Regions from separate parts of the Pseudacidovorax sp. DMC4 genome, predicted to be linked through region 2. Evidence: predicted binding sites of a transcription regulator. Region 2 holds the regulator's gene; the other holds the start of a gene.
The links. Region 2 encodes LexA, which represses DNA repair genes until DNA is damaged. Its sites were predicted from a motif close to ACTGTATNNNNATACAGT; they were not measured.

Region 1: a site for LexA is predicted at 2,262-2,279, ahead of ACT54X_RS23555 (PA0069 family radical SAM protein). Genes of this name have one in related genera too.

The regions. Positions count from the first base shown of each region.
Region 1 is NZ_JBQUYR010000014.1:182,863-187,273, forward strand. Features, by position in the region: gene ACT54X_RS23545 (DM13 domain-containing protein) at 55-636, shown strand; gene ACT54X_RS23550 (TfoX/Sxy family protein) at 633-1,082, shown strand; gene ACT54X_RS23555 (PA0069 family radical SAM protein) at 1,107-2,216, opposite strand; gene ACT54X_RS23560 (efflux RND transporter periplasmic adaptor subunit) at 2,426-3,667, shown strand; gene ACT54X_RS23565 (efflux RND transporter permease subunit) at 3,667-4,411, shown strand, end outside.
Region 2 is NZ_JBQUYR010000002.1:382,751-387,161, forward strand. Features, by position in the region: gene ACT54X_RS05440 (MFS transporter) at 1-315, opposite strand, end outside; gene ACT54X_RS05445 (D-2-hydroxyacid dehydrogenase family protein) at 312-1,319, opposite strand; gene ACT54X_RS05450 (hypothetical protein) at 1,393-1,743, opposite strand; gene lexA (transcriptional repressor LexA) at 1,874-2,566, opposite strand; gene ACT54X_RS05460 (asparaginase) at 2,686-3,621, shown strand; gene adk (adenylate kinase) at 3,695-4,351, opposite strand.

The sequences.
Region 1 (4,411 bases), on a different contig from region 2:
CGCCATCCGCGCGCGGCGCCACGCCGCGTCCCGCCCGCGCTTCGCCTTCCCTGCATGATTCCTCCCGTCCCGCCGCCGCGTACCGGCGCGCGCCGCCTGTCCGTCCGCCTCCTGACCCATGGCCTTGCCCTGCTTGTGGGCCTGGTGCTCGGCACGGGCCTGGGCATCTACTGGCTGCCCATCCTGATCGCACCGCCCGCGCCCAGCGATGCGCAAGTCGGCATGGTGGCCGCGCAGGCCGCCTACAAGGTGGAGATGCGCGGCGACCTGAAGGGCAACGATCTGCTGCACTGGGCCCACGGCGAACTGACGGTGGGCCCCTGGGCCATCGCCCTTCGCGGCTCGGTGGCGCCGGGCCCGGACTACCGGCTCTACCTGTCGCCGACCTTCGTGCAGAGCGCGGAGGAATTCGAACAGCACCGCAGCGAGATGGTGCAGGTCGGCCAGGTGCGCACCTTCGACAACTTCATCGTCACGCTGCCGGCCACCGTGGACATCGGCAGCCACACGACGGTGGTGATCTGGTGCGAGGCCTTCGGCAAGTTCATCGGCGCCGCCCGCTACCGCGACCCGGACGCTGTCCCCGCTGCGGCCACGGGTGCCACGGCCGCGCCAGCGGCCCGGCAGACCCCATGACCGACCGCCCGGCCCGCTCCCGCCAACCGGGCACGCCGGGCCGCGCGCCCAGCCTGTTCGTGCAGAGCCTGCACGAGGTGCTGGCGCCGCTGGATCGCATCGAGGCCCGCCGGATGTTCGGCGGCCACGGCCTCTACCACGAAGGCGTGATGCTGGCGCTGGTGCTGCGGGACACGCTCTACCTCAAGGCCGACGCGATCAGTCAGGCCCAGTTCGACGCGCTGGGCCTGCCCGCCTTCAGCTACCAGCGCGAGGGGCGGCCCGCCACCCTCACCTCCTTTCGGCAGGCGCCGGAATCGATCTTCGACGATCCGGAACAGGCCCTGCACTGGGGCCGGCTCGCCTACGAGGCGGCGCTGCGCGCCCATCAGGCCAAGCCGGCCCGCGCACGTCGGACGGTGACGGCCCCCACCTCGCCGCCGCCACCCCGCAAGACCCGGCGCTGACGCGGCGCCGACGCCCGCGGCCCCTCAGAACAGGCTGCCCTGCCCCTCGGCCCCCGGCGGCCGGAACAGCGAGGTGTCCATCCCGATGCGCTCGCGGTTGAAGCCCAGCCGCGCCGTGGCCTTGGCAAAGCGCTGCGCCACCAGTTCGGCCCACAGGCCGCTGCCCTTCATGCGGCTGGCGAAGTCGGCGTCGTAGTCCTTGCCGCCACGCATATCCTGGATGCGCGCCATCACCCGTGCGGCGCGCTGTGGGTAGTGCAGCGACAGCCATTCCTTGAAGAGCGGCGCCACCTCCCAGGGCAGGCGGATGACGGTGTAGAAGGCGCTGCGGGCGCCGGCCTCCCAGGCGGCCTCCAGCACCTGCTCCAGGTCTTCGTTGAGGAAGGGGATCTGCGGCGCCACGCTCACCCCCACCGGCACGCCGGCCTCGGCCAGGGTGCGGATGGTGCGCAGCCGGCGCGCGGGCGAGGCGGCGCGCGGCTCCAGCCGCCGGGCCAGGTCGGCATCGAGCGTGGTGACGGTGACGTACACCGCGGCCAACCGCTGGGCCGCCATGGGGGCGATCAGGTCCAGGTCGCGCTCGACGCCACTGGACTTGGTGACCAACGCAAAGGGATGCCGCGCCGCCTGCAGCACCTCGATGACCGATCGGGTCAGACGCAGCTCACGCTCGATGGGCTGGTAGCAATCGGTCGCGGTACCGATGGCGACGTGCGAGGGCCGGTAGCCGCGCCGCCCCAGTTCGCCGCGCAGCACCTGCGCGATGTTGCGCTTGGCGATCAGCCGGGTCTCGAAATCCAGGCCCGGCGACAGGTCGAGGTAGCTGTGCGTGGGCCGGGCGAAGCAATAGATGCAGCCGTGCTCGCAGCCGCGGTAGGGATTGAGCGACCGGTCGAAGGAGATGTCGGGCGAGTCGTTCTCGCTGAGGGCGGAGCGGGCGTCCTCGAAGCGGACCTCGGTGGCAGGTGCGAGGCGCTCGCCTTCGGCACCCGCCTCGCCCTCCGCGGCGGGCGGAGACTCGTCCGCCCATCCGTCGTCGAAGGCGCTGCGCTCGTCGCGCGAGAAGCGATGGGCCAGGCGCGTGGCGGCGCCGCGGCCCTTGATGGCGTGAACGGGGATCAATGCGTCGGGCATGCGGCAAGGCCTGGTAACGGCAGGAGCCCATCATTCTGGATCAATACTGTATTTTTATACAGTTATTTTGAAAGTCAGGTCCTGCTGGGGTTTTCCCTCGACCGCCGTGGGACATGTGAGAACTTTGCATCCCCTATACAGAAGCCGCTTACGCTTGCGCGCTTCGCGGGCGCTGGTGGCGCCCCGCCTCCCTCCGCCAGGACCCCATCTTGAGCCGCATTCCCTCGCCGGGCGCACGCCGCGCCCTGACCTGCTTTTGTGCCGTCTCGCTCATGCTGTTGGTGGGCTGCCGCAACGGCGACGCCCAGAAGAAGGCCGCCGCGCCACCGCCGCCGCCCGAAGTGCTGGTGCAGGCCGTGCAGCCGACCACCGTGCCGCTGCGCACGGAACTGCCCGGGCGCACGGCCGCCTCCATGGTGGCCGAGGTGCGGCCCCAGGTCGGCGGCATCATCCGCGCGCGCCCCTTCGTCGAGGGCAGCACGGTCAAGGCCGGCCAGGTGCTCTACGAGATCGACGCCCGTCCCTTCGAGGCCGAGGTGCAGCGGGCCGAAGGCGCGCTGGCCAATGCGCAGGCCACGGTCGCCTCGACGCGGGCGCTGGCCGAGCGCTACCGCCAGCTGCTGCCGCAGAACGCCGTGAGCCGGCAGGAGCACGACAACGCCATCGCGGCCTACGAACAGGCGCAGGCGAACGTGAAGGTGCAGTCGGCCGCGCTCAACACCGCGCGCATCAACCTGCAGTTCACCCGGGTGACCGCGCCCATCGGCGGACGCACCAGCCGCAGCGCGGTCACGCCCGGCGCGCTGGTGTCGGCCGCGCAGGCCACGCCGCTGCTGACCATCTCGCAACTCAACCCCATCTATGTGGACATCGCGCAGTCCAGCGCCGAGATCCTGCGGCTGCGCCAGGCACTGGCCGCCGGCCGCATCAGCCGCGAGGGCGACAGCCGCAAGGTGGCGCTGATGCTGGAGGACGGCAGCCGCTATGCCCAGGAAGGCCGCATCAAGCTGGCCGAGGTGACGGTGGACCCAAGCAGTGCCTCGGTGACGCTGCGGGCCGAGTTCCCCAACCCGGACGGCCTGCTGTTGCCCGGCATGTACGTACGCGCGGTGGTCGATGAGGGCACCACGCCCCAGGGCATCGTGGTGCCGGCCTCGGCCATCCAGCGCGACCGGCGCGGCAACCCGACGGTGCGCGTGGTCGGTGACGGCGACAAGCTGGAGGTGCGGCCCGTCGTCACCGGCCGCCCGGTGGGCACCGGCTGGCTGGTGGCCGAGGGCCTGAAGGCCGGCGACCGGCTGGTGCTGGAGGGCGCGCAGAACGCGCAGGCCGGTGCGGCGGTGCGCGTCAAGATGGCGCCGGCCGCGGGCGCCAGCCCGAGCACGGCCAACGCTGCCAACGGCGCGCCCGCGGCGAATGCCGCCAATGCCGCACCGCGCAGCAATCCATGATCTCGCGCTTCTTCATCGACCGGCCCATCTTCGCCTGGGTCATCGCCATCACGATCATGCTGGCGGGCGCGCTGGCGATCCACCTGCTGCCCGTCACGCGTTACCCGGTGGTGGCGCCCCCGGCCGTGAGCATCAACGCGTTCTACCCCGGCGCCAGCGCGCAGACGGTGGAGAACAGCGTCACCCAGGTCATCGAGCAACAGCTCACCGGCCTGGACGGCTACCTGTACATGTCGGCGCGCAGCGACTCGACGGGCCGCGTGTCGATCTTCGTGAGCTTCGAACCCGGCACCAATCCCGACACCGCCCAGGTGCAGGTGCAGAACCGCGTGCAGCAGGCCCTGCCCCGGCTGCCGCAGCAGGTGCAGGACCAGGGCGTGACGGTGCGCAAGGCGGGCGTGGCGCCCGACCTGATCGTCACGCTCTACGACAAGACCGGCCAGCTCTCGCCCGGCGACATCGCCGACTTCCTGGTGAGCGACCTGCAGGACCCGATCAGCCGCATCGACGGCATCGGCGAGGTGTCGGTGATCGGCGGCCAGTACGCCATGCGCATCTGGCTGGACCCGCACAAGCTGCGCGGCTTCTCGATGACGCCGGGCGACGTGCAGACGGCCATCGTGCAGCAGAACGTGCAGCTGGCCGCCGGCTCGGTGGGCGCGGCGCCCGCGGTGGAGGGCCAGAACTTCAGCGCCGTGCTCACGGCGCAATCGCGCTTTCGCACGCCCGACGAGTTCCGCAACA
Region 2 (4,411 bases):
CATGCGGACAGGTAGCAGGGCGCCCAGCGTCGGCATCAGCGCAGACGCCAGGTGTCCAAGGGCAAACCAGGCCAGCGAGACGGCGAGGAGACGGCGTCTGTCCCAGCCCGCCACCAGGCCGGCCAGCAGCGGGGCGCCGACACACACCACCAATGCGCCGGCGGTAATCAACTGCCCCACCGCGGCGATGGAGGTCGAAAATGAAGCGGCCAACTCGGGCAGCGTGCCCGGCACCACCATCACGCCCGTGCCGATGGCGAAATTGCCGAAGAGCAAGGCCCACAGCGCCCCAGGCCAGGGCGCCTCGCGCCTCACCGGCGCACCTGCAGCGCCCCGGGATTGACGATGTTCGTGGGATTGCCGCGGATGAAGCTCACGACGTTGTCGAAGGCCTGGCCGAAGTAGAGCTCATAGCTCTCCTGCTCGACGTAGCCAATGTGCGGCGTGCAGATGCAGTTCTCGAGGCGCAGCAGCGCATGGCCTTGAAGGGGCGGTTCACTCTCGAAGACGTCGATGGCCGCCATGCCCGGCCGTCCACGGTTGAGTGCAGCGAGCAGGGCGTCGGACTCGACGAGTTCAGCCCGGCTGGTGTTGACGAACAGCGACGTCGGCTTCATGCGGGACAGATCCTCCAGCCTCACCAGACCGCGCGTGTCGTCATTCAGCCGAAGGTGCAGGGTGAGCACATCCGCCATCTCGAAGAGCGCCTCGCGGCTGGGCGCCGTCTGGAAGCCGTCGTTGCGTGCGCGCTCGCAGCTCGCGTCACGGCCCCAGATCACAACCTGCATGCCAAAGGCCTGTCCGTACCGCGCCACCAATTGGCCGATGCGGCCATAGCCCCAGATGCCGAGCGTCTTACCCTTGAGCACGGAGCCCAGGCCGAAATTGGGCGGCATCGACGCGGACTTGAGCCCGGACTGCTGCCACGCGCCGTGCTTGAGGTTGCTGATGTATTGCGGCAGGCGGCGCGTGGCCGCCATGATCAGTGCCCATGTGAGTTCGGCCGGTGCCAGGGGAGAGCCGGTGCCTTCGGCCACGGCCACGCCGTACTCGGTACATGCATTCACGTCCACATGACCACCCACGCGGCCCGTCTGCGAGATCAGCTTGAGGCGTGGCAGCTTCTCGACGAGCTGGCGGGAGATCTGGGTGCGCTCGCGGATCAGCACGATCACGTCCGCGTCCCGCAGCCTGACCGACAACTGCCCGATGCCCTTGACCGTGTTGGTGTAGACCTTGGCGGTGTAGGCGTCCAGCTTGGAGGCGCAGCGCAGCTTGCGTACGGCGTCCTGGTAGTCGTCGAGGATCACGATGTTCATGGCCGCCCATTTTGCCTCCGGCTCCGGCGGTCTTCCGCTCGTCCTCGAAAGGACGAGCGTCTGTCGCGCGACGTCAGTGCAGCGTGCTGCCAGATGGCCGGGCGGCTTCGCGCAATTCCCTCTCGACGAGGCGGTCGAGCTCGGCGCAGACGTCGGCCATGCGGCCGGCAATCACCAGTCTCGAACCGTGGGAGCGCTGCTCTCCCGGCTCCACCACCCGCACGACGCGCAGCGGGGGGCGCTCGGCTGCATCGCGCCGGCTGCTTGCGGCATGCCGCATCTCCCGGCCGGGGCGAGGGCGGACATTCACATAATGCAGCTCCGTTGCATTGAGTCCACTGCTGCGGCGGGCATCGGAGTGGCGGGCAACCCAGGACTGGATCGGGGCGAAAAGACTGGACAAGGCGAGCAGAGCGGTTCCCATGTTGAACTCCTGAGGATCGGAAGGGGTTTGGACACAGGCAGGATTGAGAAGCGAAGCCGACGCACCAGGGTGATGGCCATCCGGCCATACGCCCGCCACCTGGCGCGGCAGCAGCAAATGACGGTGGGGGCTACATCAGCATCGTGTTGCGGATCAGGCCGACGGCCAGGCCTTCGATCTCGAACGGCTCGCCGGGCTGGACGATGATGGTGGGGTAGTCGGGGTTCTCGGCATGAAGTTCGACCACGTCCTTGAGCCGCTTGAGCCGCTTGACGGTGACCTCGTCGCCCAGCCGGGCCACCACGATCTGGCCGTTGCGTGCCTCGCGGGTGCTTTGCACTGCAAGCAGGTCGCCGTCCATGATGCCGGCGTCGCGCATCGACATGCCGCGCACCTTGAGCAGGTAGTCGGGGCGATGCTGGAACAGCGTGCTTTCGACGTAATAGGTCTGGTCGACATGTTCCTGCGCCAGGATGGGAGCACCAGCGGCGACGCGGCCGATGAGCGGGAGGGACAGCTGCGACAGTCCAGGAATGGGCAGAGAGAACTGCGGCGTGCGGCTCTCCTGCAGGTTGCGCAGCGCCTCGCTCTTGAGCCGGATGCCACGCGAGGTGCCGCTCACCAGCTCGATGACGCCCTTTCGCGCGAGGGCCTGCAGGTGCTCTTCGGCAGCATTGGCGGACTTGAAGCCCAACTCGGCAGCAATCTCGGCGCGTGTCGGTGGCGCGCCCGTGCGAGCCATGGTGGCGCGGATCAACTCGAGAATCTGCTGCTGTCGGGCGGTAAGCTTGACCGACGCGGTGGGAGTGGGCACTTTGAGCATGTGTCTGCGGCTCCAGCGGTTGATGCACATACTGTGTGCATATCCAGTGTCTGTATTTTTAACCAGTTTTCAAACCGTTGACAAGTCCTCATCTCACCCCCGCCCATCTCTCCCGCGTCGTGGTGCTCGGCACCGGAGGCACGATTGCCGGACGTGCGGCGATTGCTGGCGACAACCTCGGCTACGTGGCCGGACAGGTGGAGGTCGGCGAACTCCTTGCGGACGTGCCGATTCCTGAAGGCATCACCTGGGCCGCCGAACAGGTGTGCAACCTCGACAGCAAGGACATGTCGCATGCGCACTGGCGGGCGCTGGCCTCCCGGTGCCAGCAACTGCTCGATGACCCAGGCGTGCGCGGCATCGTCATCACCCATGGCACGGACACGCTGGAAGAGACGGCGTTCTTCCTCGGCGAGGTGCTGATGGCGCACAAGCCTGTGGTGCTCACCTGCGCCATGAGGCCGGCGAGCTCCGCCGCCCCGGATGGCCCGCAGAACCTGCGAGACGCCTTGGCCGTGGCGGTGGCCGAACGCGCGCGGGGTGTGCTTGCGGTCTGCGCCGGCACCATCCATCGCGCCCGGCAGGCGCGCAAGGTGCACACCTATCGGCTCGATGCCTTTTCCTCGGGTGAAAGCGGACCGGTCGGCTTCGTGGAGGAGGGGCGCATTCGGCGCGTCTGTCCGTGGCCCGAGGTGCTGGCCCCGAGGCTTTCCGCACAGCGGCTGCCTGCCGCCGATCTCTGGCCTTCGGTGCAGATCATCACCAGTCATGCAGGGGCCGACACGGCATTGGTCGATGCGCTTGTCCAGGCCGGCGGCGTGGATGGCATCGTGGTGGCGGCGACTGGCAATGGCACAGTCCACGAGAGCCTCCAGGAGGCGCTCGCGAAGGCGCAGGCTGCGGGAATCGCCGTGGTACGTGCCACCCGCTGTGCGGACGGGGCGGTGCTGTCGAGTGGCGAGGATCGTTGTCCCCATGCCTTCGACCTGTCCCCGGTGAAGGCGCGCATCTCGCTCATGCTCCATCTGATGGACAGCCGCCATCGACCTGCATGAAGCAAAAAGGCCGGGCCTTGCGGCCGGCCTTTGGCGTGGGAATGCCGAGGGCGTAAGCCCCGGGGCGTGAGGGTCAGCCCTCGAGCGCAGCCATCGCGCGGCGTGTGATCTCGTCGACCGTGCCCACGCCGCTGATCGCGCGGTACTTGGGCGCGTTGACGGGGTCCTGCTCGGCCCACTTCGCGTAGTAGTCCACCAGCGGGCGCGTCTGCTGGCTGTAGACGTCGAGACGCTTGCGCACCGTCTCTTCCTTGTCGTCCTCGCGCTGGATCAGGTCTTCGCCGCTCACGTCGTCTTTGCCTTCGACCTTCGGCGGGTTGAAGCGCACGTGATAGGTACGGCCGGAGGCCGGGTGCGAGCGCCGACCGCTCATGCGTTCGATGATGTCGGAGAAGGGGACGTCGATCTCCAGCACATAGTCCAGCTTGACGCCGGCCGCCTTCATCGCATCGGCCTGGGGAATGGTGCGCGGAAAGCCATCGAACAGGAAGCCATTTGCGCAGTCGGGCAGTGCGATACGTTCCTTGACGAGGTTGATGATGAGGTCATCGCTCACCAGCGCCCCGGCGTCCATCACGGCCTTGGCCTGGAGTCCGAGCGGCGTGCCCGCCTTCACGGCGGCGCGCAGCATGTCACCGGTGGAGATCTGGGGAATGCCGAACTTCTGGCAGATGAAGGTGGCCTGTGTGCCTTTGCCGGCGCCCGGCGCGCCCAACAGGATGAGTCTCATGGTGTCCTCGGAAGCTTTTTATGGAAATCGTGTGGGCGAGCAGTGCCGGCTCCTCCGGGC